3 regions of the Streptomyces coerulescens genome follow, and region 1 is predicted to be linked to each of the others. Evidence: riboswitches for the same ligand, from Rfam matches in the RefSeq annotation. Region 1 holds a riboswitch; each other region holds the start of a gene.
The links. Region 1 has a riboswitch for cobalamin ahead of ACFPQ9_RS01060 (ribonucleoside-diphosphate reductase subunit alpha). Riboswitches for the same ligand answer to the same signal wherever they lie in the genome.
Positions count from the first base shown of each region.

Region 2: linked by a shared signal. The riboswitch ahead of ACFPQ9_RS04755 (energy-coupling factor ABC transporter permease) and the one ahead of ACFPQ9_RS01060 (ribonucleoside-diphosphate reductase subunit alpha) in region 1 are both predicted to bind cobalamin.
Region 3: linked by a shared signal. The riboswitch ahead of ACFPQ9_RS05035 ((2Fe-2S) ferredoxin domain-containing protein) and the one ahead of ACFPQ9_RS01060 (ribonucleoside-diphosphate reductase subunit alpha) in region 1 are both predicted to bind cobalamin.

Region 1 is NZ_JBHSKM010000001.1:232,125-242,197, forward strand. It holds gene ACFPQ9_RS01030 (carbon starvation CstA family protein) at 2-2,140, shown strand; gene ACFPQ9_RS01035 (YbdD/YjiX family protein) at 2,112-2,309, shown strand; gene ACFPQ9_RS01040 (DUF3311 domain-containing protein) at 2,449-2,715, shown strand; gene mctP (monocarboxylate uptake permease MctP) at 2,712-4,340, shown strand; gene ACFPQ9_RS01050 (NACHT domain-containing protein) at 4,380-7,997, opposite strand; gene ACFPQ9_RS01055 (GNAT family N-acetyltransferase) at 8,154-8,660, shown strand; cobalamin riboswitch at 8,713-8,849, shown strand; gene ACFPQ9_RS01060 (ribonucleoside-diphosphate reductase subunit alpha) at 8,975-10,073, shown strand, end outside.
Region 2 is NZ_JBHSKM010000002.1:723,523-733,595, forward strand. It holds gene ACFPQ9_RS04730 (CocE/NonD family hydrolase) at 1-1,104, opposite strand, end outside; gene ACFPQ9_RS04735 (S66 peptidase family protein) at 1,246-2,181, opposite strand; gene ACFPQ9_RS04740 (prolyl oligopeptidase family serine peptidase) at 2,178-4,142, opposite strand; gene ACFPQ9_RS04745 (M20/M25/M40 family metallo-hydrolase) at 4,148-5,452, opposite strand; gene ACFPQ9_RS04750 (M55 family metallopeptidase) at 5,445-6,278, opposite strand; cobalamin riboswitch at 6,379-6,564, shown strand; gene ACFPQ9_RS04755 (energy-coupling factor ABC transporter permease) at 6,595-7,296, shown strand; gene ACFPQ9_RS04760 (energy-coupling factor ABC transporter substrate-binding protein) at 7,293-7,643, shown strand; gene cbiQ (cobalt ECF transporter T component CbiQ) at 7,647-8,396, shown strand; gene ACFPQ9_RS04770 (ATP-binding cassette domain-containing protein) at 8,456-9,319, shown strand; gene ACFPQ9_RS04775 (APC family permease) at 9,432-10,073, shown strand, end outside.
Region 3 is NZ_JBHSKM010000002.1:782,304-792,376, forward strand. It holds gene ACFPQ9_RS05005 (EboA domain-containing protein) at 1-253, opposite strand, end outside; gene ACFPQ9_RS05010 (sugar phosphate isomerase/epimerase family protein) at 341-1,201, opposite strand; gene ACFPQ9_RS05015 (SCO3242 family prenyltransferase) at 1,235-2,218, opposite strand; gene ACFPQ9_RS05020 (phytoene desaturase family protein) at 2,394-3,806, opposite strand; gene ACFPQ9_RS05025 (inositol monophosphatase family protein) at 4,007-4,852, opposite strand; gene ACFPQ9_RS05030 (gamma-glutamyltransferase family protein) at 4,971-6,797, opposite strand; gene ACFPQ9_RS05035 ((2Fe-2S) ferredoxin domain-containing protein) at 6,850-7,275, opposite strand; cobalamin riboswitch at 7,333-7,510, opposite strand; cobalamin riboswitch at 7,665-7,886, shown strand; gene metE (5-methyltetrahydropteroyltriglutamate--homocysteine S-methyltransferase) at 8,042-10,073, shown strand, end outside.

The DNA.
Region 1 (10,073 bases):
GGTGCGTACCGCGAACCCCCGAACCGTCGTCATCTGGACGCTCGTCGCGCTGGTCGGTGCCGCCGGCTGGACCGTCCTCGCGCTCTCCCGGGGCGAGGAGGTCTCCGCCGCCTGGATGGTCGCCGCCGCCCTCGGCTCGTACGCCATCGCGTACCGCTTCTACGCCAAGTTCATCGCGTACAAGGTCCTGAAGGTCGACCGGACCCGGGCCACCCCGGCCGAACGCCTCAACAACGGCATCGACTTCCACCCCACCGACCGCCGGGTCCTGCTCGGTCACCACTTCGCGGCGATAGCCGGGGCCGGCCCGCTGGTGGGGCCCGTGCTGGCCGCGCAGATGGGGTATCTGCCGGGCACGATCTGGATCATCGCCGGTGTCATCTTCGCGGGCGCGGTCCAGGACATGGTGGTGCTGTTCTTCTCCACCCGCCGTGACGGACGCTCGCTGGGCCAGATGGCACGCGAGGAGATCGGCCCGTTCGGCGGCGCGGCCGCGCTGGTGGCCACCTTCGTCATCATGATCATCCTGCTCGGTGTGCTGGCCCTGGTCATCGTCAACGCCCTCGCGCAGTCCCCCTGGGGCACCTTCTCCATCGCGATGACGATCCCGATCGCCCTGCTGATGGGCTTCTACCTGCGGGTCCTGCGCCCCGGCCGGGTCAGCGAGGTCTCCGCCATCGGCGTCGCCCTGCTGCTGCTCGCGCTGGTCGCGGGCCGCTGGGTGGCCGAGTCGTCCTGGGCCGACACCTTCACCCTCACGCCCTCGACGCTGGTCGTGTGGATGGTGGCGTACGGCTTCATCGCCTCGATCCTGCCGGTGTGGATGCTGCTGGCGCCCCGCGACTACCTGTCCACCTTCATGAAGATCGGCACGATCTTCCTGCTCGCCCTCGGCGTGGTCGTGGCCCTGCCGACGCTGAAGATGGACCCGGTCACGGACTTCGCCTCCCGCGGCGACGGCCCCGTCTTCGCCGGCTCGCTCTTCCCCTTCGTCTTCATCACCATCGCCTGCGGCGCCCTGTCCGGCTTCCACGCGCTCATCTCCTCCGGTACGACGCCGAAGATGATCCAGAAGGAGACGCAGGTCCGGATGATCGGCTACGGCTCCATGCTGATGGAGTCGTCGGTCGCCGTGATGGCGCTGGTCGCGGCGAGCATCATCGACCCGGGCCTGTACTTCGCGATGAACGCGCCCGCCGGGGTCATCGGCGACACCGTGCAGAACGCCTCGCAGGTGGTGGGCAGTTGGGGCTACCAGATCTCCCCGGAGGCGCTCGCGCGGGCGGCGGAGAACGTCGAGGAGGCGTCCCTGCTCTCCCGGACCGGCGGCGCACCCACCCTGGCCATCGGAGTCTCGGAGATCTTCTCGCAGGTCACGGGCGGTGGCCTGCGTGCCTTCTGGTATCACTTCGCGATCATGTTCGAGGCGCTGTTCATCCTGACCGCGCTGGACGCCGGCACCCGAGTGGGCCGGTTCATGCTCCAGGACATGCTGGGCAACGTCTACCGGCCCTTCAAGAACGTCAGTTGGAAGCCCGGTCTGGCCATCACCAGCGCGATCGTGTGCGGCCTGTGGGGCTACTTCCTCTGGGTCGGCGTCCACGAGCCGCTCGGCGGCATCAACCAGCTCTTCCCGATCTTCGGCATCTCCAACCAGTTGCTCGCGGCCGTGGCGCTCGCCGTCTGCACGACCCTGCTGGTGAAGTCCGGGCGCCTCAAGTGGGCCTGGATCACGGGGGTTCCGCTCGTCTGGGACGCGACGGTCACCCTGACCGCCAGCTGGCAGAAGGTGTTCTCCAGCGACCCGAAGGTCGGCTTCTTCAAGCAGCGCCAGGTCTTCCAGGACGCCATCGACCGGGGCGAGGTGCTGCCGCCCGCCAAGTCCATGGACGACATGCACACCGTGGTCACCAACTCCACGGTGGACGGCGTCCTGACGGCGGCCCTCGCGATCCTGATCGTCGTCGTGATCGCCGACGCCGCCCGCGTCTGCGTCCGGCACATCCGGCGCCCGGCGCTGTCCACGCTGAGCGAGGCACCGTACGTCGAGTCGAAGATCATCGCTCCGGCGGGGCTGTTCCCGACCAAGGAGGAGAAGGAGGAGGAGCGCGATGCACTCGCTTCGGCGCGTACTCCGTAGCGTCCGCTGGTACCTGCGGGAGCTGACCGACGAGTCGGCGTACGACCGCTATGTCACGCATGTACGGCATCGGCATCCGGACGCCCGGGTGCCCTCCCGGCGTGACTTCGAACGGATGCGGACGGACCGTCAGGAGGCCGACCCGCGCCAGGGGTTCCGCTGCTGCTGAGCGCGCCGGCTCCCTGTGAGTGCCGTGCACACCAATCCTCCACATCCGATATGCGGACAGGGTCTTCCGCTGTAGTTGCACCGTCACCTACATTGCCCGGGCGTTTCTCAGGTGATCAGTGAGGGGACGGAGCCGTCAGATGTCAGATGCCCCAGAAGTGAACAGAGGGCCGGTGGTGACGCCTGTACGGGTCGTCATCGCGCTCTGTCTCGTCGCACCGTTCGTGGCGATGCTGTGGGTCGGTTCGTACGCCAAGACCGACCCGGCGTTCGCCGGCGTCCCGTTCTTCTACTGGTACCAGATGCTCTGGGTGCTGATCTCCACGCTGCTGACGATGGTGGCGTACAAGCTGTGGCAGCGTGACCAGCGTGCCCGCGCTTCCCAGAAGGGCGGTGCGGCGGAATGAACGACGGCGTGAACGGCGTCGCGCTCGGCGTCTTCATCTTCTTCTTCCTGGCCGTCACGGTCATGGGCTTCCTGGCCGCGCGCTGGCGCAAGGCCGAGAACGAGCACAGCCTCGACGAATGGGGCCTGGGCGGCCGGTCGTTCGGCACCTGGGTCACCTGGTTCCTGCTCGGCGGCGACCTGTACACGGCGTATACGTTCGTGGCGGTCCCGGCGGCGATCTACGCGGCCGGCGCGGCGGGCTTCTTCGCGGTGCCGTACACGATCCTGGTGTACCCCCTGATCTTCACGTTCCTCCCCCGCCTGTGGTCGGTGTCCCACAAGCACGGCTACGTCACGACGTCGGACTTCGTGCGCGGCCGGTTCGGCTCGAAGGGACTGTCGCTGGCGGTGGCCGTCACCGGCATCCTGGCGACGATGCCGTACATCGCGCTCCAGTTGGTCGGCATCCAGGCGGTGCTCGACGTGATGGGCGTGGGCGGCGGCGAGAACACCAACTGGTTCATCAAGGACCTGCCGCTGCTCATCGCGTTCGGCGTGCTGGCGGCGTACACCTACTCCTCGGGCCTTCGTGCCCCCGCGCTGATCGCGTTCGTGAAGGACACGCTGATCTACATCGTCATCGCGGTGGCGATCATCTACATCCCGATCAAGCTGGGCGGCTTCGACGAGATCTTCGCCAAGGCGGGCGAGGCGTACAGCCAGACCAACCCGGCCACGGGCGCGCCGCGCGGTGCGCTGGTCCCGGCCGAGGCGGGGCAGTGGACGTACGCCACTCTGGCGCTGGGCTCCGCTCTCGCGCTGTTCATGTACCCGCACTCGATCACCGCGACGCTGTCCTCGCGCAGCCGTGAGGTGATCCGCCGCAACACCACGATCCTGCCGCTGTACTCCCTGATGCTGGGCCTGCTGGCGCTGCTGGGCTTCATGGCGATCGCGGCCGGCATCAAGGTGCAGAACGGCCAGCTGGCGATCCCGCAGCTGTTCGAGAACATGTTCCCCGACTGGTTCGCGGGCGTGGCCTTCGCGGCGATCGGCATCGGCGCCCTCGTCCCGGCGGCCATCATGTCCATCGCGGCCGCGAATCTCTTCACCCGCAACATCTACAAGGACTTCATCAAGCCCGACGCCACGCCCGCGCAGGAGACCAAGGTCTCCAAACTGGTCTCCCTGCTGGTGAAGGTGGGCGCGCTGGTCTTCGTGCTGACGATGGACAAGACGGTCGCCATCAACTTCCAGCTGCTGGGCGGCATCTGGATCCTGCAGACCTTCCCGGCCCTGGTCGGCGGCCTGTTCACCCGCTGGTTCCACCGCTGGGCCCTGCTGGCCGGCTGGGCGGTCGGCATGATCTACGGCACGGTCGCCGCGTACGGCGTCGCCTCCCCGACCCAGAAGCACTTCGGCGGCTCGGCGAAGGAGATCCCGGGTATCGGTGAGATCGGTTACATCGGCCTGACCGCGTTCGTGCTCAACGTCGTCGTCACGGTGGTCCTGACGTTCGCCCTGAAGGCGGCGAAGGCCCCCGAGGGCATCGACGAGACGAAGCCCGAGGACTACACGGCCGATGCGGGCGACCCCGGCGTCCAGGTCGAACTGCCCCCGGCGACGGCGGGTTCGAGCCACTGACACACCGGATCCACCCGCACCCTGGCCGGGCGTACCGCACTAACTGCGGGTACGCCCGGCCATCTGCTGCCAGAAGCCGTCGAGTTCACGGACGCGCATGCCGACCCAGCTCGGTGTCTTCCTGTGCAGCAGCCTGGGCAGGTGACGGCGCATCCGTCCCGGCAGCAGGGCCTGCTGCTGACGGCAGAACGGCTCGCGGATCTCCCCGCGCGGCACACAGCCCCGGGGCGGGTACGGACAGAGCTGGAACTTGCAGTCGGGCAGGCAGGTCGCGCCGGGTGTGGGCGGGTCCCCCATGCCGGCCCGCAGGCCGGGGCGCAGCGGGCCGCGGTCGCCGCTGATGCAGGGCGGCAGCGACGTCCCCGGCTGTTCCGCCCGGGTCATCCGCTCCTCGACCTCGTCCGGATGCCCGTCCCGTTCGATGAGGTTCAGCATCACCAGCACATCGGCGACCAGGCACTGGGCACGCGCGTCGAGGGTGCTCCAGCCGACCGAGGGCGGGATCCAGAGGTTGTGCCTGCGGTACCACTCGCGGCTGCCGGTGCGGGCGCCGATGTTGTCGGCGACCCCCTTCTCGTCGATCCAGAGGTACCGCTCGGGCTGCCCGGTCTCCAGCGCGAGGGCCACCAGGTCGCCCGCTTCGGCGACGAACGGATGCAGGGACTGCCGGGGCGAGGCGCCGTTCGCTTCGGGATGCCCGGGTGGCCGGTTCACGGTGCCGGCCATCGACAGCCAGCGCTCCACTGTCTGCACGGCGGTCGCCCCGCCCAGCGTCCGGTGCGGCTCGCGTCCGCCGGCGTGCCCGTCCCCGCCCGGCGTGGTGTGCGCCTGCTGCTCATGGACGCCCACGATGTCGGGGAGCTCCCACAGGCACAGCGCCTGGAGCAGCATGACCTGCGCGTACCAGCACCGGGACTGCTGGAGCACGGTCTCCGCCTGCCGGATCAGATCGTCGCGACCGCCCTGGTCGGCCTGTGGATGCCGGATCCGGCGGTTGGCCGCGTACTTGAAGCCCTGGGCCAGCGCGGCCTCCAGGGCGAGCGGCAGATCGGGGGTGCCGCCGGTGGCCTTGGGGTCCAGGTGGCGCAGCCACTTGGTGAGGCGTTCGCGGGCCTCGTCACGGTGCGCCTCGTCGACGGAGCCCAGCAGCATGGGGATCATCCAGGCACGCATCACGAACTCCCGGAACAGAACGACCCGTTTCCTGCGGTACTCCTGATTGAGCGTGCGCCGGTCCTGCTGGAGCCGGGCGATGCGCTCGGTCCTGGCCCTGGAGGGCGCGCTCGTGGCCCGCGCCCGTGCCATGTGCTCGGCCCACTGCTCGTACTCCCGGCGCTTCCAGGCCCGCAGCTCGCCGAGCCGGTCGTTGTACTCCTCCACGGGGTCGGTGCTCAGCCCGATCCGGCCGCGGATCACGGCGAACGCCGCGTTACCGCCGGTGCCGAACTCCTGGGCGACGGCCAGGCGTATCGAGTAGGAGGGCTCCTTCACGCCGATCTGCACGAACTGCTCGTACAGCGGTGTGGTGTCGATCCGGTCGGAGACGCTCCGCAGGGCGGCCCCGAACTGCCTGAGCAGCCTCAGTTTGGCGTCGTCGAGGCTGCGCCGGTCGCCCTTGAAACCGGCCCAGGTCCCGAGCACCTCGTCCAGGATGTGGCCGAGCAGCCGCGGCGCGTCCTCCACGCTCTCGATCTCCACGGCGGCCGCGTAGAGGTCGAGCGCCTTCGGATCGTCCGTGCGGCGTTCCGCGGCCCGGCAGAGCCGGTGGGCCAGGGTGTGCCCGCGCACCCGTGAGCGGCGGAGCCGTTCCTCGATCTCCTTGGTCACCTCGGCGCGGACGCCTTCCCGGCGGGCCCTGACCCCCGTGGCCCGGCGGCGCGACAACAGCACCAGGGCCATGAGCAGTTCACGGCTGGGTCCGGGCGGCTGGAGCACGTGCTCGACGAGTTCCCCTGCGCCCCGCTCCCCCAGCTGTCGCAGTACGCGGTAGCCGAAGTAGGCCTGGATGATGCTGTGCGGGAAACGGACCTTGCGCTCGAAGCCCTCCACCAGGCCCAGCCTGTCGGCGTTGCGCGCGATCCGGGCGAGGGCGGCGCGGCACTGGTCCATGTTGCCCCCGCGCAGCCGCTTCCTCTCGTCCGGGCCGATCCGCCGGCACAGCACGTCCCAGATCTGCTGTCGGTGCCACTCGGAGAAGACGTTCCCGCGCCTGCCGTACCGGTCGAAGCCGCGTCCGCCGGCCCACAGGTGCTCGGCGCGGGCCTGCGCGCGCCGCATCGGGCCGGGGTGGACGTCCGAGTCGAACAGTTCCCCGAGGCCGACCTCCAGCTTGTCCTGGAGCAGTCCCACGCAGGCCAGGGCGGAGACCACCTCGACGGCGTCGCGGCGCTCGCGCCGGCTGAGGGCGACGTCCCGGCGCAGCCGGCCCTCGCACAGCGCCTCGTCCCAGGTCTCCAGCAGCCACAGCCGCAGCATGCCGCGGTCACGGCTGCGGGTGTTCATGTGCTGCGGGTCGTTGTCCGGCCGGTCGTGCTCCAGGGCGCCGTGACGGTGCAGTTCACGGGCGATCTGGAGGTAGACGGGCGACTCGGTCACCTCCGCCGTCTCCACGATCCAGTCGACGCGGCGCTCGTCCGTCTCCGGGACACGTGCCTGCACGAACCGCAGCGCGTCCTCCTCGCTGAGCGGTTCCAGCTCCACGATCGCGGCCGGGGTGCTCTCCAGCGGGCTGTGCGGCCGGGACGCGATGACCAGGGGCAGCTTCTCCTCGTAGGCACGCTCGATGGCCCGCCTGATGATGTTGTCCCGGTTCTGTTCGAGGCCGTCGCCGAGGAGCGCCTCCTCCAGTCCGTCGGCGATGACGACCGGCTTGTCGTCGGCGAGGAGTTGCTGCCAGACCCGCTCGGTCTTGGTGCGCGCGAGGATGCCCCGGGGTGCCTCTTCGGTGAAGCGCTGCTTGGCCATGCGCTCGAAGTCCAGGTCGGTGGCGCCGTTCGCGTCCCGCAGCCGGATCGGCACGGGTACGGCGTTGTGCTCCGCCAGCAGTTCGGTGAGCCGTACCAGGACGGCGGTCTTGCCCACGCCGACGCCGCCGACCAGCAGATACGGCCGACGGGTGGAGCGGTCCCGCAGTCGCTCGGCGATGACCTGGGCGATCTCCTCCCGGCCCACGATCTCTGCGGTGTCCGGGCCGGCGGTGAGGACCAGCCGGTGGGGAGCGTCCTGCGCCTTGGCGAGATAGCGACGCTTGGTCCACCGGTACCACCAGAACAGAAAGAGGGCGGCGGCCAGTGACGCGGCGAGCACCGGGCCGAGGAAGCGCAGGAAGGTATCGAATCCGTCGTTGCCCTTCCGCCACTTCTCGAAGCCGGTCGTATGACCCGCGATCACGATGTACAGGCCCTCCACGACCCACGCGAGCACGGCCAGCGCGGCCACGGTCCAGATGACCCGGGTGACATTGGTGTAGGTGAACCACCGGCGCCACTTCTTGGGGCGGGCGGTGCCACCACGGGCCTCCAGGCGGATCGCCATCCTGTGCCGGTGGCCCACGAATCCGTGTCTGACCCGGTCGGCCGCCCGCCTCGGAGCCAGCGTCGCCATCGGCGCGTTGCGCGGCCGCTTCTTGCCGGGCGGGCTGCCGACGACCCTCGTCATCGTTCGTCTCCTTCCGAGAACAGCTCTCGAAACGGAGCGGCCGCGGGGCGCCGACACCTATCTCCATGGAAGCACTCCCGGAACTCCCCGCAACCCGGCGGCCCTCGGCGGAAAACCCCGGGCCCGCCCGCCCGGCCGTCCGGCAGACTCGGGCCCATGGACATCGCGATCCGGCCGGCGGAACCCGGCGAGTTCGACGCGCTCGGCGAGATCACCGCCCGGGCCTATCTCCACGACGGGCTCCTCGACTTCGGTGAGGGCGACGAGTACCTCGGCGAGCTCAGGGCCGTGGCCAAGCGCGCGGCGGCCGCCGAGGTGCTCGTGGCCGTCGCGGACGGCCGGCTGCTGGGCGGGGTGACCTTCGTGCCGAGCGGCGGCCCCATGGCCGACATCGCGCGCTCCGACGAGGCCGAGATCCGGATGCTGGCCGTCGACCGGGCGGGCCGTGGACGCGGCGCCGGCGAGGCCCTCGTCCGCGCCTGCGTGGACCGCGCCCGGGGCACGGAGGGCTGCGTACGGATCGTCCTGTCGACCCAGCGCACCATGCACGGCGCCCACCGCATCTACGAACGGCTGGGTTTCGTTCGCACACCCGAGCGGGACTGGAATCCGATCCCGCAGCTCGTCGACATCACTCTCCTCACTTATGAGTTGACGCTCTGAAACCAGCGCGACACAACATCTGGGGGTGGCGTGGCGGGTGAGCACAAGATGTATGCTCATGCTCGCTGTCGCCGCAGGGGAATCCGGTGTGAATCCGGAACTGTCCCGCAACGGTGTACTTGTGCATGTCTGTTCCCGAACGTCTGCACAGGAGTCAGTCCGAGGACCTGCCGACAGCGCGCCCGGCCGACCCGGCCGGTGCGCCCTGACGTCCGGGCCTCGTGGAATGGGCCGGTGGACGCGACGCCGCGTGCGCTCGTGTGCTGCCCCCTGCCCTCCGCAAGGCCCCCGTGCCGAGCGAGGGAGAGCCCCACGTGACCATCGCGCCAGCCGAACCGGCTTCAGCAGCGGTCGAGCAGGAGAACGACGGTCCCGGTGCCGCGCTGCTGCGGACCCTGACCGAGCTGACCGCCGACCTCCCCGACGCCGACCCCGGCCGGGTCGCCGCCGCCGCGCTGCGCGGCCGGTCCGCCCGGGCCGACGAGGCGGAGCTGCGCGAGTTGGCCACCGAGGCGGCGGCCGGTCTCATCTCCGAGGACCCCGCCTACAGCAGGCTCGCCGCCCGGCTGCTGACCATCTCCATCGCCGCCGAGGCCGCCTCGCAGGGGGTGACGTCCTTCACCGAGTCGGTCGCCGTCGGGCATCGGGAGGGGCTCATCGCCGACCGGACCGCCGAGTTCGTGCGGATCCACGCGGCCCGCCTGGACGTGCTCGTCGACACCGCCGCCGACGACCGCTTCGGCTACTTCGGCCTGCGCACCCTGCACAGCCGCTACCTGCTCCGGCACCCGATCACCCGTCGCGTGATCGAGACGCCGCAGCACTTCATGCTCCGGGTCGCCGCCGGTCTCGCCGAGGACGACAGCGTCCGCGCGCTGGACGAAGTCGCCGCGCTCTACGGGCTGATGAGCCGCCTCGACTATCTGCCGTCCTCCCCCACACTCTTCAACTCCGGCACCCGGCACCCCCAGATGTCGTCCTGCTATCTCCTCGACTCCCCGATCGACGAGCTGGACTCCATCTACGACCGCTACCACCAGGTCGCCCGCCTCTCGAAGCACGCCGGCGGCATCGGCCTGTCGTACAGCCGCATCCGCTCGCGCGGGTCCCTGATCCGCGGCACCAACGGGCACTCCAACGGCATCGTCCCGTTCCTGAAGACCCTGGACGCCTCCGTCGCCGCCGTGAACCAGGGCGGCCGGCGCAAGGGAGCGGCCGCGGTCTACCTGGAGACCTGGCACTCCGACATCGAGGAGTTCCTGGAGCTGCGGGACAACACCGGTGAGGACGCCCGCCGTACGCACAACCTGAACCTCGCGCACTGGATCCCGGACGAGTTCATGCGCCGGGTCGACGCCGACGGTGAGTGGTCCCTGTTCTCCCCCGCCGACGTTCCGGAGCTCGTCGACCTGT
Region 2 (10,073 bases), on a different contig from region 1:
GTAGTGGTCGAACCAGGCGAGGACGCGGCGGCCGACGTAGCTGGTCTCCAGGTTGCCCTGGCCGAGGTTGAGCTCGCCCGCGGCGGGGTCGGTGAGGCCGCCGCTGTGGCCCCAGGACTGCCAGATCATCTTGGTCGGGGTGCCCTGGTCCTTGAGGGTTCGGTACGTCGCCGTCGCCTCGTTGAGGTTGAAGAGGCTGTCGGCCTGGCCCTGGACGAGGAGGGTGGGTGCCTTGACGCGGTGCAGGTACGACACCGGTGAGACGCTGCGCGCGTAGGCGAGCAGGTCGGCGGTCTGTTTCGCCGGGTAGCGGCCGGAGTTGAGTGTGCGGATGGTGTCGCAGGCCTTGGTGACGAAGTGCAGACAGGCCAGGGAGTTGATGCGGGAGGGGTCGAGGTTGGGCTCCAGCAGGGGCTGGCCCTCGCCGATCAGGTAGAAGCCGTTGGCCCACTGCCATTTGAAGGAGCCGGGGACGCCGCCGCTGCCGACCGCGTTGTTCGGGTCGAGGGAGTACGCCAGGTCGTTCCAGGTGATCATCGGCACCAGTGCGTCCAGGCGCCGGTCGACGGCGGCCGTGGCGAGCTGGACGGCACCGCCGTAGGAGCCGCCGACCATGCCGACGCGCGGGTCGCCCGGGGCGTCGAGGGTGACGTAGTCGACCTTCGTACCGTCGTCGGCGGCGCGCCCGCCGCCCAGGAAGTCGATCAGCCCGGAGGCGGCGACGCCGTCGATGGTGGGGTCGTCGAGCGAGATCGGGCAGCCGGACCTGCCGAAGCCGAGCCCGGAGTAGACGAGGGAGACGTATCCGCGCTCGGCGAAGGACTTGCCGATGACGTCGGTCGAGCCGTCGGACTTGCTGCCGCCGAAGCCGTTGGTGGCGACGACGGCGGGTGCGGGACGGGCCCGGTCCACGCCGGCGGGCCGGTACAGATCGGCGTCGACGGTGCAGGTGCGGCCGCCCGCCTGGACGGTGAACTTCAGGGCGGTGACGGTGTACTGGCCGGTCGCTGCGGCGGCCGGTGCGGTGAGCGCGAGGGGTGCGGTGAGCGTGGCGCCGAGGACGAGAGCGAGAGGGGCTCGGAATCTGGGCACACGACGGGACACGGGGACCTCCACACTGAGGCACGTCGGGACAGCCCTGCATACCGACCAGTAAGTACTGGCCGGTTGTCATGGTGTGACACGTGTCAGGCGAGGTCAATCGCCGTGACGGAGGTTTCTTGACGGATATTCAGTGAATCGGGTTCAGCGCAGTGCGGGCTCATCGAGCGTCAACGTCCCCGCGTCGGCGTCGAGTTCGGCGCTCACCCCGAACGGAATGGTCAGCGCCCCTTCACAGTGCCCGAACCCGAACTCCTCCACAACGGGCACACCGAGGCCACCCAGTCGGTCCAGGAGCAGCGCACGCACCCGCTCGTACGGCTCGCACTCCTGCCACGACCCGAGCAGCACCCCGCGCACGCCCTCGAACAGACCGGCGCGCAGCAACTGGGTGAGATAGCGGTCGAGGCGGTACGTCTCCTCGCCCACGTCCTCCAGGCACAGCAGACCGCCGCGCGCGGAGGTGCGGGCGTGCGGGGTGCCCGCCTCGGCGGCGAGCAGGCAGAGGCAGCCGCCGAGCGTCACACCGCGCGCCCGGCCCGGCACCAGCGCGGAGCCGGTGGAGGCGATCGTGCGCACGGACTCCGGGTCGAAGAGCGTGGCCCTCAGATGCTCCTGGGCCCGGGTGTTCTTGATGAAGTCGGCGCCGGCCGCCATCGGCCCGTGGAGTGTCGTCAGGCCGAGGCGCCCGGCGAAGGCCTCGTGCAGCACGGTGATGTCGCTGAAGCCGACGAACACCTTCGGTCCGGCCTGGGCCATCGCGTCCCAGTCGAGCAGGTCGACGATCCGCTGCACGCCGTAGCCGCCCCGGGCGCACAGCACGGCGTCGACGGACGGATCGCACCAGGCGCCCTGGAGATCGGCGGCCCGGTCGGCGTCCGTCCCCGCGAGGTAGCCGAACGTGCCGTGCCGGCCGAGCACATGGGGTGCCACCAGCGGGTCGAGGTCCCAGCCGCGCAGAATGTCGAGTCCGGCCTCCAACCGCTCCTCGGGCACGGGCCCGCTGGGGGCGACGACTGCCACGCGGGCGCCGGCGGCGAGTCGGGCCGGTCGCACGAGCGGCCGTACGGGCTCTGTCACTTGGCGAGCTCCAGCTTCGGGATTCCGGGCGGGTTCAGCCCGAAGACCTGTGCGTACAAGGAGAGTTCCGACTCCAGGACGCGGACCATCGTCTCCGCCCGGCGGAATCCATGGCCCTCCCCCTCGAAGGCGATATAGGCGTGCGGCACTCGGCGTCCCTCCATCCGGGCGAGGAACCGCTCGCACTGGGCGGGCGGGCAGATCACGTCGTCCAGGCCCTGCAGCAGCAGGAACGGCACCGTGAGGTGCTCGGCGTGCTCGGCGGGCGAGCGCTCCAGGTACCGTGCCGGCACCTCGGCGAGCGGTCCGACCAGGGACTCCAGGTACTGGGACTCGAAGTCATGGGTCTCGCCGGTGCCCCAGCCTGCCAGGTCGAGGATCGGGTAGAGGATCGTGCCGCAGGCGAAGACGTCGGTCGTCGTGAGCGCGGCCGCGGTGGTCCAGCCCCCCGCGCTGCCGCCCCGGACGGCGAGCCGCTCCCGGTCGGCGGTGCCCTCGTCGGCGAGGGCGAGCGCGACGGCCGCGCAGTCCTCGACGTCGACCACGCCCCACTGCTCGCGCAACCGGTCGCGGTACTCCCTGCCGTAGCCGCTGGAGCCGCCGTAGTCGACCTCGGCGACACCGATGCCGCGGGAGGTGAAGTAGGCGATGGCCAGGTCCAGCACGAGGGGCGCCCGCGAGGTGGGGCCGCCGTGCGCCCAGACGACGTACGGCGGCGGGGTGTCGTCGGGGGCGACGCAGCCGGGGTTGTGGGGCGGGTAGATGTGCGCGTGGATGTCCTGTCCGCCCGGGCCGGTGAAGGTGCGGATCTGCGGCTCGGGGTAGTGGGCGGGGTCCACGGCGTCGTCGTGCGCGGCCCCGATCACCCGGGTGCGACCGGTACTGGCGTCCAGCTCGGTCACCTCGTAGGCGCTGCGCGGGCTGGCGCCGACGGCGACGACCCGCTCGCCGTGCGCCGCGAGCGTGGGCGCGAATTCGGTCCAGGGGCCGGCCGCGTCGACGATCTCGCCGGTCTCCGGGTCGAGCACCCCGAGCGCGGTCGCCCCACGGCCGTGCACGACCGCGACCAGCCCGCTCGCCAGCGGCGCGAACCAGCGCAGGCCGAGCTGCCACAGCGGGCCGCCGAACTCCTCCTCGCGCGGGCACAGCGGTACGCCGTCGCGGTAGAGGTTCCACCAGCCGCTGCGGTCGCTCGAGTACAGCAACCGCCCGTCCGCCGACCAGTCCACCTGGGCGATCGACTCCCGCGGTCCGCCGGCGACGGTCCGCGCGCTGCCGAGGGTGCCGTCCGCCGTGACATCGGCGACCAGCAGTTCCGTGCCGTCCCAGGGCATCCGCGGATGGTCCCAGGTGAGCCATGCCGCCCGCCGCCCGTCGGGCGAGATCCGCGCCCCGGTGACGAACCGGCGTCTGTCGTCGGTCAGTTCGCGTACGGCGCCGCGGTCCCCGGCCGCCGAACCGTCCAGCGGGACGGCGGCCAGAACGCGCCGCACCTCGGTGGAGCCGGATCCGGTGAACTCCTCCAGCACGCACCACACCTCACCGAGGTCGAGCCGCAGCTGCGGCTCCACCCAGCGCAGTCCGCCGCCCACACCGGACACGGGGGTGAGCGGACGCGGCTCGTCGCCCTCCTCGTAGCGGTAGAGCCGCTGGTCGGCGAAGTTGACGAAGACGACGAGCGGCCGCCCGTCCGCGACCGCGCCGGCCCACGGCTGCCCGCCGTACTCGATGACTCGGCTGCGTACGTTCCAGGGGGCGGGCAGCACCGACTCCTCGCCGCCGTCGGCCCGGCGCCGCACCAGCGTGCGCCGGCCGCCCTCGGCGGGCCGGGCCTCGGTCCACCACGCCTCCTCCCCCACGAAGCCCACGAAGTCGGGCCGCCCCTCGTGCGCCGCGGCGACGGCCGCGTCGATGGGCGAGGGCCAGGAACCGTACGCCAGCGTCCGCACTGTCTCCCCCAACTCCCCTAGGCCGTACGCAGAAAACGGTCGAGCACGCGGACGCCGAAGTGCAGTGCCTCGATGGGCACCCGCTCGTCGACGCCGTGGAACATGGCCCCGTAGTCGTAGCCCTCCGGCAGCTTCAGCGGTAAGAAGCCGTAGCCGGTGATGCCGAGCCGGGAGAACTGCTTGGCGTCGGTACCGCCGGGCATGCAGTACGGCACGACGTGCCCCTCGGGTGCGAACTCCTCTACGGCCGCGCGCATCCGGGCGTACGTCGGCGAGTCCACGGGCGACTGGAGGGCCACCTCGTGATGGTGGAACTCCCAGTTCACGTCAGGTCCGGTGAGCTGGTCAAGGGTGTCACGGAACTCGTCCTCGTAGCCCGGTAGATAGCGGCCGTCGACGTAAGCCACGGCTTCCCCGGGGATGACGTTGACCTTGTAACCGGCGTTCAGCATGGTCGGGTTGGCACTGTTGCGGACGGTGGCCTCCACCAGCTTGGCCGCCGGGCCGAGCTTGTGGAGCAGACCGTCAACGTCGTCGAGGTCGGCGTCGAGGCCGTACAGCGCGGCGAGTTCGGTGAGCGCGGCGCGGACCGTGGGGGTGAGCCGGATCGGCCACTCGTGGGCGCCGATGCGGGTGACGGCCGCGGCGAGACGGGTGACCGCGTTCTCCCGGTTGGGCCGTGAGCCGTGCGCGGCCCGCCCGCGGGCGGTGAGCCTGACCCAGCCGGTGCCGCGCTCGCCCGCGGCGAGCGGGTAGATCTGCCGCCCGCTGCCGTCGTGGACGGTGAAGGCACCGGACTCGCTGATCCCCTCGGTGCAGCCCTCGAACAGCCCGGCGTGCCGGTCGGCGAGAAAGCCGGAGCCGTCCTCGGCACTGGCCTCCTCGTCGGCGGTGAACGCGATCACGACGTCCCGGCGGGGCCGTACGCCCTCACGGGCCCAGGACCGCGCGACGGCCAGGATCATCGCGTCCATGTTCTTCATGTCGACCGCGCCCCGACCCCACACGACGCCGTCGCGGATCTCCCCCGAGAACGGGTCCACGCTCCACTCGTCGGCCTGCGCGGGCACCACGTCCAGGTGACCGTGCACCAGCAACGCGTCCGCCGACGGGTCGGTGCCCTCGATACGGGCGACGACGTTCGTCCGGCCTTCGGTGCGCTCCAGCAGGACGGGGTCCAGGCCCGCCTCGGTCAGTCGCGCGGCGGCGTACTCGGCGGCGGGGCGCTCCCTGCAGTCGCCGCCGCCGCGGTTGGTCGTGTCGATACGGATGAGGTCGGAGGTGAACGTGACGACTTCGTCCAGTGCCTGCCCGTCAGCCATACTGCTCCTCCACCGAGGCCGAGGCGATCGTGGTGACCGCCTTGAAGGTACGGATTCCCTCGTACATTCGCTCGCTGGTGTACGCCACCTTGCGCTCGCCGATACGTTCGACGCCGGGAACGACGGTGACGGCCATCGCCAGATGCTCGGCGTCGAACTCGACCGCGACGGTGAACGGGCCGCCGTCGACCGGTGGGTGACGGACCGCCAGCCCCGCCGCTTCCTTGGCCGCCGCGCGGATGTCGGCGGCGGTCCTGGCCGGCGTACGGCACACGGCGGCGTACCGCGAGACATGGTCCTTGACCGCGACCTTCAGCGCCTCGGGCGCATAGCCGAGCGCGTCCTCGCAGGCCAGATCGTCGCCGGTGACGAGCACCACCGGTACGCCGTACTCGGCGACGACGTGCGCGTTCAGCAGGCCCTCGCTGGCCCGCACGTCGTTCAGCCACACGCCGGTGATCTGGTTCGCGAGGTAGGTGTGCGCGAAGACACCCTCCATGCCGGCGCCCGTGTGGTAGCCGACGAAGGCGATGCCGTCGATGTCACCGTGCTGCACGCCCTCGACCATGGACAGCGCCTTGTGCCGGCCGGTGAGCATCTGTGCGCGCTCGTCGAGCCGTTCGAGCAGCAGATTGCGCATGGACCAGTGCGCCTCATTGATGACGACGGCGTCGGCTCCGCCGTCGAAGAAACCCAGCACGGCGGCGTCGACGTCCGAGGTGAACATCTTCCGGCACCGCTCCCACTGCGGAGTGCCGGGAAGCACGTCGCCCGGCCAGGTCACACCGGTGGCGCCCTCCATGTCGGCGCTGATGAGGATCTTCATGCCCGATCACGTTACGCGCCCGGGAGGGAAGCCGCCACGAAGCGGACGAACGCCACTTTCACACCTTTGGGGCGTGCTTGTCAGCCACCCGTCGCGGGCACTACTGTCACCACGCCTTGGTGAACGGGAAATCCGGTGTGATGCCGGTGCGGCCCTCGCCACTGTGAATCGGGAAGTCCGGCTCCGGCCCTCGCGGGCAAGCCACTGGGTCCTTGCGACCCGGGAAGGCGGAGCACGGGCGGTGGTACCCGTCAGCCAGGAGACCGGCCAAGGCACGTCAACCATCCACGAGGTGCTGGAGAGGGTCTGCTGAGCCATGCACATAGCCGAGGGTTTTCTGCCCCCGGCGCACGCGGTCGCCTGGGGCGCCGCGTCCGCGCCGTTCGTCGTACACGGAGTACGGTCACTCACCCGTGAGGTCAGGGAGCATCCCGAGAGCACACTGCTGCTCGGCGCTTCCGGAGCGTTCACCTTCGTCCTGTCCGCGCTGAAGCTGCCGTCGGTGACCGGCAGCTGTTCGCATCCCACCGGCACGGGTCTGGGCGCCATCCTGTTCCGGCCGCCGATCATGGCGGTCCTGGGCACCATCACCCTGCTCTTCCAGGCGCTGCTGCTCGCGCACGGCGGTCTGACCACGCTCGGCGCCAACGTCTTCTCGATGGCGATCGTCGGGCCCTGGGCGGGCTACGCGATCTACAGACTGCTGCGGCGCTATGACGTGCCGCTGATGGTCGCCGTCTTCTTCGGCGCGTTCGTCGCCGACCTGTCCACCTACTGCGTGACCAGCGTGCAGCTGGCGCTCGCGTTCCCCGACCCGGGCAGCGGATTCCTGGGCGCGCTCGGCAAGTTCGGCTCCATCTTCGCCGTCACCCAGATCCCGCTGGCGGTGAGCGAGGGCCTGCTGACGGTGCTCGTGATGCGGCTGCTGGTGCAGTCCAGCAAGGGCGAACTGACCCGGCTGGGCGTGCTCCTCACCACGAAGCAGTCCGCGAGCGAGACCGAGGCGGTGGCCCGATGAGCAGGAACACGAAGATCAACGTCCTGCTGCTGCTCGTGGTGGCCGCGCTCGCCGTGCTGCCGCTGGCCCTGGGCCTCGGCGACCACAAGGAGGAGCCGTTCACGGGTGCCGACGGCGAGGCGGAGACCGCGATCACCGAGATCGAGCCGGACTACGAGCCGTGGTTCTCACCGCTGTACGAGCCGCCGTCCGGTGAGATCGAGTCGGCGCTGTTCTCCCTCCAGGCCGCGCTCGGCGCCGGTGTCCTCGCCTACTACTTCGGGCTGCACCGGGGCCGCAGGCAGGGCGAGCAGCGGGCGCTGGAACGGGAGCGGGCCGGCGGGGAGCCGAAGGCGGACAAGGTCTGACGGGTGCTGCCGATCGACGCGGCGGCGCACAGCAGTCGCTGGCGCCGCCGTCATCCCGTGGACAAGGCCGTGCTCGGGCTCGGTCTCACCGTGCTCGCGATCTCCCTGCCGCCCTGGCCGGGGGCCGCGTTGGTCCTGGTCACCGCCGTCACCGTGCTGCTGGGCCCGGCGGGTGTGCCCGGACGGCGGCTGTGGCGGGCGTATCGCGTGCCGCTCGGCTTCTGTGTGACGGGCGCGGCCACGCTGCTGGTCCAGGTCGGCGGCGGGCAGGGCTTCGTGTCCCTCGCCGCCGACGGGCCGCTGCGCGCCGGTGAACTGCTGCTGCGCACCTCGGCGGCCTCGCTCGGGGTGCTGCTGTTCGCGTTCACCACGCCGATGTCGGACCTGCTGCCCCGGCTGGTGAAGGCCGGGGTGCCCGCGCCCGTCGTGGACGTCGCGCTGGTGACGTACCGCATGAGCTTCCTGCTGCTCGACTCGGTGCGCCGGGTGCGGGACGCGCAGGCCGCCCGGCTCGGGCACACCACCCGCGCCGCGACCTGGCGTTCGCTGGCCGGGCTCGGCGCGACCGCGTTCGTGCGGTCCTTCGACCGGGCCACCCGGCTCCAGGCCGGGCTCGCCGGGCGCGGCTACGACGGCACCCTGCGCGTCCTGGTGCCCGAGGCGAAGGTCTCCGTCCGTTTCACGACCGCGAGTTGCGCCCTGCTCGCAGCGCTGGCCGCCCTCACCCTCGTACTGGAAAGGGCCCTGCCATGAGCGAGCCCACCGCCTCCGACGCCTACCACTCCCACCCCCGCACCGGAGAAGGCCCTGCCATGAGCGAGCCCAGCGCCCTCGTCGCCCTGCGGGGCGCCGCCTACGCCTACGAGGACGGCCCCGTCGTGCTCAGCGGCCTCGACTTCGACGTCCGTGAGGGGCGGGCGCTGGCGCTGCTGGGCCGCAACGGCAGCGGCAAGACCACGCTGATGCGGCTGCTGAGCGGTGGACTCAGGCCGCACGAGGGCCGGTTGACGGTCGAGGGGACGCCGGTCACGTACGACCGCAAAGGGCTGACCCGGCTGCGCACGACCGTGCAGCTCGTGGTCCAGGACCCCGACGACCAGCTGTTCGCCGCCTCGGTCGCCCAGGACGTCTCCTTCGGCCCCCTCAACCTCGGCCTGCCCGACGCCGAGGTGCGGGCACGGGTCGACGAGGCGCTGGCCGCCCTCGACATCACCCGGCTGGCCGACCGGCCCACGCATCTGCTGTCGTACGGGCAGCGCAAGCGCACGGCCATCGCGGGGGCCGTCGCGATGCGGCCGCGTGTGCTGATCCTGGACGAGCCGACCGCAGGGCTCGACCCGGATGGGCAGGAGCGGCTGCTCACCACCCTCGGCGGGCTGCGCGCGGGCGGCACCACCGTCGTCATGGCCACCCACGACGTGGACCTCGCGCTGCGCTGGGCCGACGACGCGGCGCTGCTGACCCCGTCCGGCGTCCGCACCGGGCCCGCGGACACGATGCTGGCCCGCACGGATCTCCTGCGGGCGGCCGGGCTGCGGCTGCCCTGGGGCATCGCGGCGGCCCGACTGCTGCGCGCGCACGGTCTGCTGGAGGACTCGGCACCGGGTCCGCGCGACGCGGACGAGCTGGCGGCCCTGGCGGTGCCCGCCACCCCGACGATTCCCGCCGACGGCTGAGGTTCCCCGCGTTGGGCACACGGGTGATACATCCCGCGACCGGACACCAAACGCCCGGCGGACCCCACGGTTGCCTGTTTCATGAGGTCACGCACGACCGAAGTGAGGCAGCATGGCCGACGCCACGGAGGACACCCGCCCGCCCGAAGGGCTGAAGGCCAATGCGATCGGGTTCGTCGACGCCCTCGTCATCGGGCTCAACGCCACCTCACCCGCGTACTCGCTGGCCGCGGTCATCGGCCCGGTCGTGGCCCTCGTGGGTGTCTACGCCCCCGGCGTCATGCTGGCCTCGTTCGTCCCGATGCTGCTGATCGCGTCGGCGTTCTACTACCTCAACCGGGTGGACCAGGACTGCGGGACGACCTTCTCGTGGGTCACCCGGGCGATGGGCCCGTGGGCGGGCTGGATCGGCGGCTGGGCCATCACGATGACCGGGGTCCTGGTGGTCGGCTCGCTGGCGGACGTCGCGGTGACGTTCGCGCTGCTCGCGTTCGGCCTCGACAGCTGGGTCGAGAACGAGTGGGTGCGCCAGACGCTCACAGTGCTGGTCATCCTCGTCATGACAGCCGTGTGTGTGATCGGCACGGAGGTGTCGGCCAGGGTGCAGAACGTGCTCATCCTCGCGCAGGTCGCCTGTCTGCTCGCGTTCGCCGTGGTGGCGATCTACCGGGTCTACGCCGACACCAGTTCGCTCGACTCCGTCGATCCGGCGTTCAGCTGGCTGGATCCCTTCGGAGCCGGCGGCGCCCCGCTG
Region 3 (10,073 bases), on a different contig from region 1:
GGGCCCGGTCGCGCAGGGGCAGCGAGGTGAGCAGGACGGCCCGGGCGGCCTCGTCGACGGTCCAGTACCCGGTGAGGCGACCGTGTCCGCAGCGCCGACGGACGGCCGGGAACAGACGCCGTACGGCGGCGGGTTCGACGGCGACCTCGGCGGCGACCTCGTCGAGCCAGCTACGGGCGGCGGGGCCCAGGACCGCGGCCAGGGCGGGCCGGGGGTCCGCCGGAGCCGAGCCGGAGGCGGTCGTGACATCCATGGGGGGGCAACTTCCGAAGTGGTGGGGGGAAGGAAGGACGGGGCCGGCCAGGACCGGAGCCGGGCCCGGGCGGGGGCCGGGCGGGGGCTACAGCTCCGCGGCGGCGCGTTCTGCCGTGCGCAGGAACTCGATCGAGCGGCGGGCGACCTCGGGCGCGTCGAGCGAACCGCCCTGGATCTCCACGGAGACCAGGCCGCGATGGCCGAGTTCGCGCAGCGCGGTGAGCACGGCCGGGAAGTCGATCTCGCCGGCGCCGAACTCCAGATGCTGATGGACCCCGCGCCGCATGTCCTCGATCTGCACGTTGCGCAAGCGCGGCGCGGCCCGGCGCACACAGTCCAGCAGCGGGTGCTCCTCGACGCAGTGCGCGTGCCCGATGTCCAGGGTGATCCCGAACAACGCGTGCCCGCCGACGAGTTGCCCCAGCCGCAGACAGCGTTCGACGGTGTCGACGAACATGTACGGCTCCGGCTCGAAGGCCAGCGCCACCCCGTACTTCTCGGCGCTCTCCAGCACCACCTCGACGCCTTCCGCGAGCCGCTTGAAGGCGTCCTGCTCCTCCAGCCCCTCGGGTGCCGGGCCGCTGCACAGATGGACGGTGGGCGAGCCGAGGTCGGCGGCGATGCGCAGGGCGCGCCGCAACAGGTCGATCCTGACCTCGGAGCCCTCCGACATCAGCGTGGGCAGATGCTTGTTCCAGCGGTCGAGGAAGTAGGGCGCGCCGGTCTCCACGGTCACATCCAGCCCGTGCCGGCCCAGCTGCCGGGCGAGCGCGGCGACCCGGCGGGGCAGGTCGTCGGCGTACGGGTCGAGATGGTTGTGGTCCAGGGTGAGCGCGACACCGTCATAGCCGAGGTCGGCCAGGACGGCGAGGACGTCGGCCAGCCGGTGATGGGTGAAGCCGTTGGTGCCGTAGCCGAACTTGAGGGGCGTGGGGGGAGGTCTCATGGTGCCGGTTCCTCACACGGAGGTGGGTGGGTCTCAGGTGGGGGATATGCGCCGGGCCAGGCGCCGCGCGAGGGGATGGACGACGCCGAGCGCCGCGGCGACACCCGGGGCCCCGCCCCGCGCGGTCAACGCCGCCTGAAGAGGCATCAGCCCCAGGATCCCGGCCCCGACGGCGCGCCGCACGTTGCCGGCCGACGGCTCCCGCACGGCACGCGCCTGGGCGGTTCCGTAGCTGCCGAGATAGGCGAGGGCAGCGGTGGCGGTCAGCACGGCACGGCACTTCTCCGAGCGGGCGGCCACGGCAACGCCCTTCAGGGGCGCGGGGAACAGCGCGACCAGCCCCCGCGCACCCGCGGACGGCATTCGGCTCTGCGCGGCACTTCGGGCTGCCGGAACGGTGACGGCAACCGCCGTCACCGCCGACACGGCCAGGGTCCCCGCCGGAACCCGGACCGGCGCACCGCCGACCTCGTACCGGCTGAGAGCCATCAACGTGCCCGTGTGCGCACCGACCAACGCCGCCGGTACGGCGGCCCGGCGAAGCGCGACGCCGACCGGCGCCGCACCGGCCCCCGGCACGACCGCCCCGGCCAGCACATCCACGATCCGGGCCCCCGCCATGGCGAAGCCACCCGCCGCCGTGGACTTCAGCTTCAGGTCGTACGCCCAGACCAGCCCGGCCAGCGGAAGCGCGGCGCAGACACTGCGGCGGCCACCCGCGACCGCCGCGAGACCCAGCCCCGCCGCGGTCAGCCCACCGGCCACGGCGAGAGCGGCGCGGCGCGGGACGCGCCCGGACGGCACCGGCCGATCGGGCCGCTCCACGGCGTCGACGGCCGCGTCGGCGTAGTCGTTGAGGGCCATGCCGGCCCAGTAGAGGCAGACGGAGGAACCGATCACTCCGAAGGTACGGGCACCCAGCGGCCGTCCGGCGGCGGCCGCTCCCGCGATCACGTCACCGGGGACACTCAGCGCGGCCGGCGCTCTGACGAGCAGGGCGAGGTCGGCGAGGCGCACGGCAGACCGGGACCGACAGCGGGCAACCGCTTTCCGATCTTTCATGGCCGCACCCTACTCGCGGCCGTTGAGTATGCAGCTACCTACCCCCCGGTAGGCGGAGTGACAAAGAAGACACGGCTTTCCCTTATCCCGAAGCCTCAACTGCCGGTAAAGGTAAGTCGTTTGGGCAGCGTCACGGCTCCTGGCGCAACCGCCGCCACACCGCCTTGGCCGCGTTGTGCCCCGACATGCCGTGCACTCCCGGTCCGGGCGGCGTCGCGGACGAGCAGATGAAGACCGCCGGGTGCGGGGTGGTGTAGGGGAACAGCGACAACTTGGGACGGAGCAGGAGCTGGAGTCCGGAGGCGGCGCCGGAGCCGATGTCGCCGCCGACGTAATTGGCGTTGCGGACGGCGAGTTCGGCCGGGCCGGCCGTCGCCCGGGCGAGGACGCGGTCGCGGAAACCCGGGGCGAAGCGCTCCAGTTGGCGTTCGATGGCGTCCGTGAGGTCTCCGGTCCAGGCGTTCGGGACATGTCCGTACACCCAGAAGACGTGCTTGCCCTCGGGGGCCCGGGAGGGGTCGACGACACTGGGCTGCACCGTGATCATGAAGGGCTTGTCGGGTGCCCGGCCCTCCCTCGACGCGGCGCGCAGTGCGGCGTCGATCTCCGCGCTGTCCCCGCCGATCTGCACGGTGCCGGCGCGGCGGGCGTCCGGTGCGGTCCACGGCACCGGGCCGTCCAGCGCGTAGTCGATCTTGAAAACGCCGGGGCCGTAGCGATAGCCGTCGTAGTAGTTGCCGAGGCCGGCGATGCGGGCGAGCGCGGTGGGCGAGGTGTCGAAGACGTACGCGCGCGCGGGCGGCAGGTCGTCGAGCCGCTTGACCGTGTAGTCGGTGTGGACGCTGCCGCCGAGGTCCTCCAGATACGCGGTGAGCGCGTCGGAGATGGCCTGGGAGCCGCCTCGGGCCAGCGGCCAGCCGCGGGCGTGCGCGGCGAGGGCGAAGACCAGGCCGATGGCGCCGGTGGCGAAGCCGCCGAGGGGAGCCATGACGTGCGCGACGAGACCGGAGAACAGGGTCTTGGCCTGCTCGTCCCGGAAGCGCCGCATCAGCCAGGTGGACGGCGGCAGCCCGACCAGGCCGAACCGGGCGAGCGTGACCGGGTCGCGGGGCAGCGCGGTCAGCGGCAGGGACATGAAGTCGCGGGCCAGGGTGTCCCACTTGGCCAGGAACGGTTCGACCAGCCTGCGGTACGGCCCCGCGTCGCGCGGGCCGAAGGAGGCCGCGGTCTCGGCGACGGACCGGGACAGGACGGCGGCGGTGCCGTCGGTGAAGGGGTGCGCCATCGGCAGGCCGGGGTGCAGCCACTGAAGGCCGTAGCGGTCCAGGGGCATGGTCCGGAAGACGGGTGAGTTGATGCCGAGGGGGTGCGCGGCGGAGCACGGGTCGTGCCGGAAGCCGGGGAGGGTCAGCTCCTCCGTACGGGCGCCGCCGCCGACGGTGTCGCGGGCCTCGAACACGGCCACGGAGAAGCCGCGGCGGGCCAGCTCCACGGCAGCGGTCAGTCCGTTCGGCCCCGCACCCACCACGACCGCATCGAGCATCGACGGCACCTTCGGACTCCTTCGTCAGCCGACGGCCTTGAAGGATCAGGATATGCCGGGGCGCTGGAGCGTCGCCCAAGAGCTCGGGTCTGTCGGTCCGATCGCGACCGCGGACGGGTGGGGGTCTGTCGCGCCCACGCGGCGGAGCCGCATATCGACAGAGCCCCGCGCCCCTGGGTGGGCGCGGCCCAGATCAGTCGTTACGCCCCGCCGGCCAGCAACCCCGCCACCCGCCGAGCCGTGGCCGTGTCCCGGGCCGCCGTGAACGGCAGGGCATTGCCGCCCGTGATGCGGAACGGCTCGCCCGCGCGGGTCAGGTGTGCCCCGCCCGCCTCCTCGACCAGGAGAATGCCCGCCGCATGGTCCCAGGCGGCCTCCCAGCTGAACGCTGTCGCGGACAACTCGCCGCGCGCGACGGCCAGATACTCCAGGCCCGCCGAACCGCAGGAGCGCGGTGCGACGCCGTCGGTCCACAGGCCGAGCAGCCCACGCTTCTGCTCCTGCGTCGTGTAGTCCGGGTGGGACGTGGCGATTTCGAGGTCACGGCCGGGCTCCGGCGCGCCGGACCACAGCCGTACGCCGTCCAGATGGGCACCCTGGCCTCGCACCGCCGTGGCGAGTCGGTCGAGAGCCGGGGCGTAGGTCCAGGAGGCGAGCACGACGCCGTGCTGCGCGAGTGCGACGAGCGTGCAGAAGCCGGTGTCGCCGTTCACGAACTGGCGGGTGCCGTCGACGGGGTCGATGATCCAGACCGGCGCGTCGCCGCGTATCGCCCCGTACGACGCCGGGTCGGCGTGCACCGCCTCCTCGCCGACCACGACCGAGCCGGGCAGGAGCGCGCTGAGCGCCCCGGTGAGGAACCGCTCGGCGAGCCGGTCGGCGTCGGTGACCAGATCGTGCGGTCCGCTCTTCTGGTCGACCTCGTGCTCGGCGAGCTGCTGGAAGCGGGGCATGATCTCGGCCGCGGCCGCCTTGCGGACCGCTTCCTCCACGTCGGCCGAGTGCTGTGCGAGAAACTCTTCGATGGTTTCGTTTTCTTCGATCACGCGTCAATAAGAACACGGCCCGCTGACAATCCCCGCCCGCCGGGTGACCGCGAGATGGCATCGACGTGAATATGAGGGGCGGGTATCAGCAGGTCAGAAGCCTGAGCCGGCGTTTTTCTCAGCGCCCCACGGCGTAGCCCTGCATTCCCCGCGGATTCGCCGCGGCGGACAGGACGCCGGTCTCCGGGTCCCGCGCCACCGCGCACAGCCGGCCCTCCGACCAGGCGTCACCGACGGTCACCTCATGACCGCGCCGCCGTAGCTCCGCCACCACCGCGGGATCCGTCCGGGACTCCACGGTGACGCTGCCCGGCCGCATCCCGCGCGGATAGAAGGAGCCGGGGAAGCTGTCGTTGTGCCAGTTCGGGGCGTCGATCGCGCCCTGGAGGTCGAGGCCGCCGCGGACCCGGCCGCGCAGGGCGACCGCGAGGAGGAAGTGCAGCTGCCACTGGTCCTGCTGGTCCCCGCCGGGCGTGCCGAAAGCCATGACGGGCACCCCGTCGCGCAGGGCGACGGAGGGCGTGAGGGTGGTGCGGGGCCGCCGGCCCGGCGTCAGGGAGTTCGGCAGTCCCTCCTCCAGCCAGGTCATCTGTAGCCGGGTGCCGAGCGGGAAGCCCAGTTCGGGCACGACCGGGTTGGACTGGAGCCAGCCTCCGCTGGGGGTCGCCGCGATCATGTTGCCCCAGCGGTCGACGATGTCGAGGTGGCAGGTGTCGCCGCGGGTCCCGCCGTCGGCGGCGACGTCGGGCTCGCCCGGCACCGGGGACGTCGGGCGCTTGGCGACGGTCGGCTCCCCGATGCCCAGCACGTCGAAGCCGGGCTCCGCGTCGGCCACCACGCCCGCGTGCGCGCACAGGCGCGGGGTGCGTCCGCCGGGGCTGCCGGGCCGTAGCTCGTGGGAGGCCTTCTCGCCGACGAGCTCCCGCCGGGCGGCGTTGTACTCGTCCGACAGCAGCTCGGCCAGTGGCACCTCGGCCGCGTCGCCGTACCAGGCCTCCCGGTCGGCCATGGCCAGCTTGCAGCCCTCGATCAGCAGATGGACGTACTCGGCGGAGCCGTACCGCGGCAGCTCGGGCGGGAGCAGCGCGAGCTGCTGGAGGAGGACGGGGCCCTGACTCCAGGGGCCGGCCTTGCACACGGTCCAGCCGTTCCAGTCGTACGTCACGGGCGTCTCGTAGGTCGCGGACCAGCCGGTGAGGTCGGCGGCCGTGAGCGTGCCGGAGTGCCGCTCGCCGCTGGTGTCCATGGTCGGGCGCCCGGCCTGCCGTACCAGGGCCTCGGCGATGAAGCCGGAGCGCCACACCTCGCGGGCGGCCTCGATCTGCGCGACCCGGTCGCCGGCCCCCGAGACCTCGTCGAGCAGCCGCTTCCAGGTGGCGGCGAGGGCGGGATTGCGCAACAGCTCCCCGGGGCGGGGCGCCCTGCCGTCCGGCAGATACACCTCGGCCGACGACATCCATTCGGTCTCGAACAGTTCCCGCACGGTCTCCACGGTCTCGCCGACCCGTTCCACCGGCGCGTGCCCGTGTTCGGCGTATCCGATGGCGTACCGGAGCACCTCCGCGAGGGACCGGGTCCCGTGGTCCCGCAGCAGCAGCATCCAGGCGTCGAAGGCGCCGGGCACGGCGGCGGCCAGCGGCCCGGTCCCCGGCACCAGCTGGAGTCCGAGTTCCCGGTAGTGCGCGACGGTCGCCCCGGCCGGCGCCGGCCCCTGTCCGCACAGCACCCGCACCTCGCCGCCGGCCGGGGCGACGATGATCGGCACCTCTCCGGCCGGTCCGTTGAGGTGCGGCTCGACCACGTGCAGCACGAACGCGCCCGCCACGGCGGCGTCGTACGCGTTGCCCCCGCCCTCCAGCACGGCCATCGCGGACTGCGAGGCGAGCCAGTGGGTGGAGGACACCATGCCGAAGGTGCCCTGGAGGGTGGGACGTGTGGTGAACATCGGGTCTCTCACCTCGCTGTCGCGCGGATCGGTCCGTCCGATCTTCAGGCACTTACCGTTCAGGCTTCAACCTTGCCGTGTCTCGGGCCGCCCGGGGTGGGGTGAAGGTGTAGAGGGCGAGCACGTCGGGGCAGGGTGCGACGCCGGGGCCGCCGGCCCTGACCCAGGTGATGATGTCCTCGGTGGCGTCGGGGTCGTTGACGAGGCCGAGCCAGACGGGGCGGGCGCCGGACGCGCGGGCGGTGGCGGAGGGCTGGACGACGATGACGTTGGCGTGTTCGCACACGTCGAGGCAGTCGGAGACGCGCACGGGCACGTTCTCGGCGAGGCGCGCGGTCTGCTGCGCGTGATCGACGCCGGTCACCTTCGGGGTGCCGCAGCAGCAGTCCCGGCAGACGACGACACGGCACGGTGCGGGTTCGGTCGGCGCGGACGCCGATGAGGTGCGGGACGCGGGGCGGGACGGGAGCACGGGCATGCCTCGGGTGTCGGGGCTCGTACGCGGAGCCTGGCCTGTGGACGTCCGCGCCGCCGCGGCGGCGCGGAGGTGCCAGCAGGTCTTCGGACTCGGGTTCGTCCGGTCGGGGCGCCTTCCCGGTCTCCCAGTGGCTTCGCGTGCCCCGCCCGTCCCCCTCACCGCTGCGCGTCAGTTCCGGATTCGCACCGGATTCCCTGGCCTCGGATGTGGCTCGACTGGCCCGTCGAGGCTATCAACTCCGTACCCCGCTCAGGTCGTCTCGATCGCCGAGTCCCTCTGCGAGGAGTTCAAGGAGCCCCTCTACGCCCCTCCCCGCTGCTCCAGCGCATGGTCGAGGCGGGGTTGCAGGGCCGCAAGAGCGGCCGAGGGTTCCACACGTACGGCCGGGTAGGCTGATCCGTGCAGCTGGTTCGCCCCGTCCGCCAGGCGGGGTGTCGTAAGAGGGAACCCGGTGGGAATCCGGGACTGCCCCGCAGCGGTGAGCGGGAACGACCGCCGTCATCAGCACTGAGCCCGACGTACCGGGCCTGGGAAGCGACGGCCAGTAGGTGTCCTCACGAGGTGAGGACGTGCCCGCGAGTCCGAAGACCTGCCAACTGCCCGTGCGCGAACCACTCGTGCGCGGACATCCCGGTGACCTCGAGGGCGGGTCGGCGTACCTGACCGAGCGGACGGCCCTGCGGCCGCTGCCGTCCGGTCCGTCGCCCCTTCGCGCTCTCGTCCCGTCGCCGGGATCTCAGGGATTCATCTCGCGAAGGAGATCTCCGTGACCACCAAGCCCGCAGCCGCGGCAGCACGGGCCACCGTGTACGGCTACCCCCGCCAGGGCCCGGACCGGGAACTGAAGAAGGCGATCGAGGGCTACTGGAAGGGCCGTGTCACCGCCGAAGCCCTCCGTACCACCGCCGCCGGACTGCGCCGCGTCAACTGGCGCCGGCTCGCCGACGCCGGCATCCACGAGGTGCCGACCGGCGACTTCTCGTACTACGACCACGTCCTGGACACCACCGTCGCCGTCGGTGCGATCCCCGAGCGGCATCGCGTCGCCGTCGAGACCGACGCCCTGGACGGCTACTTCGCCATGGCCCGCGGCACGCAGGACGTCGCGCCGCTGGAGATGACGAAGTGGTTCGACACCAACTACCACTATCTCGTGCCCGAGTTGGGCCCGGACACCGTCTTCACGGCGGACTCCACCAAGCAGGTCGCCGAGCTGAAGGAGGCCCTGGCACTGGGCCTGGCCGCCCGGCCGGTCCTGGTCGGCCCGGTCACCTACCTGCTGCTCGCCAAGCCGGCGCCCGGGGCCGCCGCGGACTTCGAACCGCTCACCCTGCTGGACCGGCTGCTGCCGGTGTACGCGCGGATCCTGGCCGACCTGCGCGCGGCGGGCGCCGAATGGGTCCAGCTGGACGAGCCGGCTCTCGTCCAGGACCGCAGCCCGGCCGAACTGAACGCCGCCGGGCGCGCCTACCGTGACCTCGGCGACCGCACCGACCGGCCGAGGCTGCTGGTCGCCTCGTACTTCGACCGGCTCGGCGAGGCGCTGCCCGTGCTGGCCAAGGCGCCGGTCGAGGGGCTGGCGCTGGACTTCACCGAGGCCGCGGGCGCCAACCTCCAGGCGCTCGCCTCGGTGGGCGGGCTGCCCGGGAAGCGGCTGGTGGCCGGTGTCGTCAACGGCCGCAACGTCTGGGTCAACGACCTGTCGGCGTCGCTCGCCACGCTCGGCACCCTGCTGGGCCTCGCGGACCGGGTCGACGTCGCGGCCTCCTGCTCCCTGCTGCACGTGCCGCTGGACGCGGCGGCGGAGCGGGACATCGAACCGCAGATCCTGCGCTGGCTTGCCTTCGCCCGGCAGAAGACCGCCGAGGTGGTCACGCTCGCCAAGGGCCTGTCCCGGGGCACCGGCGCGATCACCGCCGAACTCGCCGCCAACCGGGCCGACCTGGCCTCCCGGGCCGGCTCGCCGATCACCCGGGACGCGGCCGTGCGGTCCCGTGCGGCGGCCGTCACCGCGGCGGACGCCCGCCGCTCGCAGCCGTACGCCGAGCGGGCCGCGGCCCAACGCGCCCATCTCAGGCTGCCGTTGCTGCCGACCACCACGATCGGCTCGTTCCCGCAGACCGGCGAGCTGCGCACGGCGCGCGCCGACCTGCGGGCCGGCCGGATCGGCACGGCCGCCTACGAGCAGCGCGTCAGGGCCGAGATCCAGGAGGTCGTCGCCTTCCAGGAGAAGACCGGCATCGACGTCCTGGTGCACGGCGAGCCCGAACGCAACGACATGGTCCAGTACTTCGCCGAGCAGCTCACCGGCTGTCTCGCCACGCAGCACGGCTGGGTGCAGTCCTACGGCACCCGCTACGTCCGCCCGCCGATCCTGGCCGGCGACATCTCCCGGCCCGAGCCGATGACGGTGCGCTGGACGGCGTACGCCCAGTCCCTGACCTCCCGCCCGGTCAAGGGCATGCTCACCGGGCCGGTCACGATGCTCGCCTGGTCCTTCGTCCGCGACGACCAGCCGCTCGGCGAGACCGCCCGGCAGGTCGCGCTGGCCCTGCGCGACGAGGTGAACGACCTGGAGGCGGGCGGCACTTCCGTCATCCAGGTCGACGAACCCGCGCTGCGGGAGACCCTGCCGCTGCGCGCCGCGGACCGCGACGGGTATCTCGCCTGGGCCACGGAGGCGTTCCGGCTCACCACCGGCGGGGTCCGGCCGGACACCCAGATCCACACCCATATGTGCTACGCCGAGTTCGGCGACATCGTCCAGGCCATCGACGACCTCGACGCGGACGTCATCA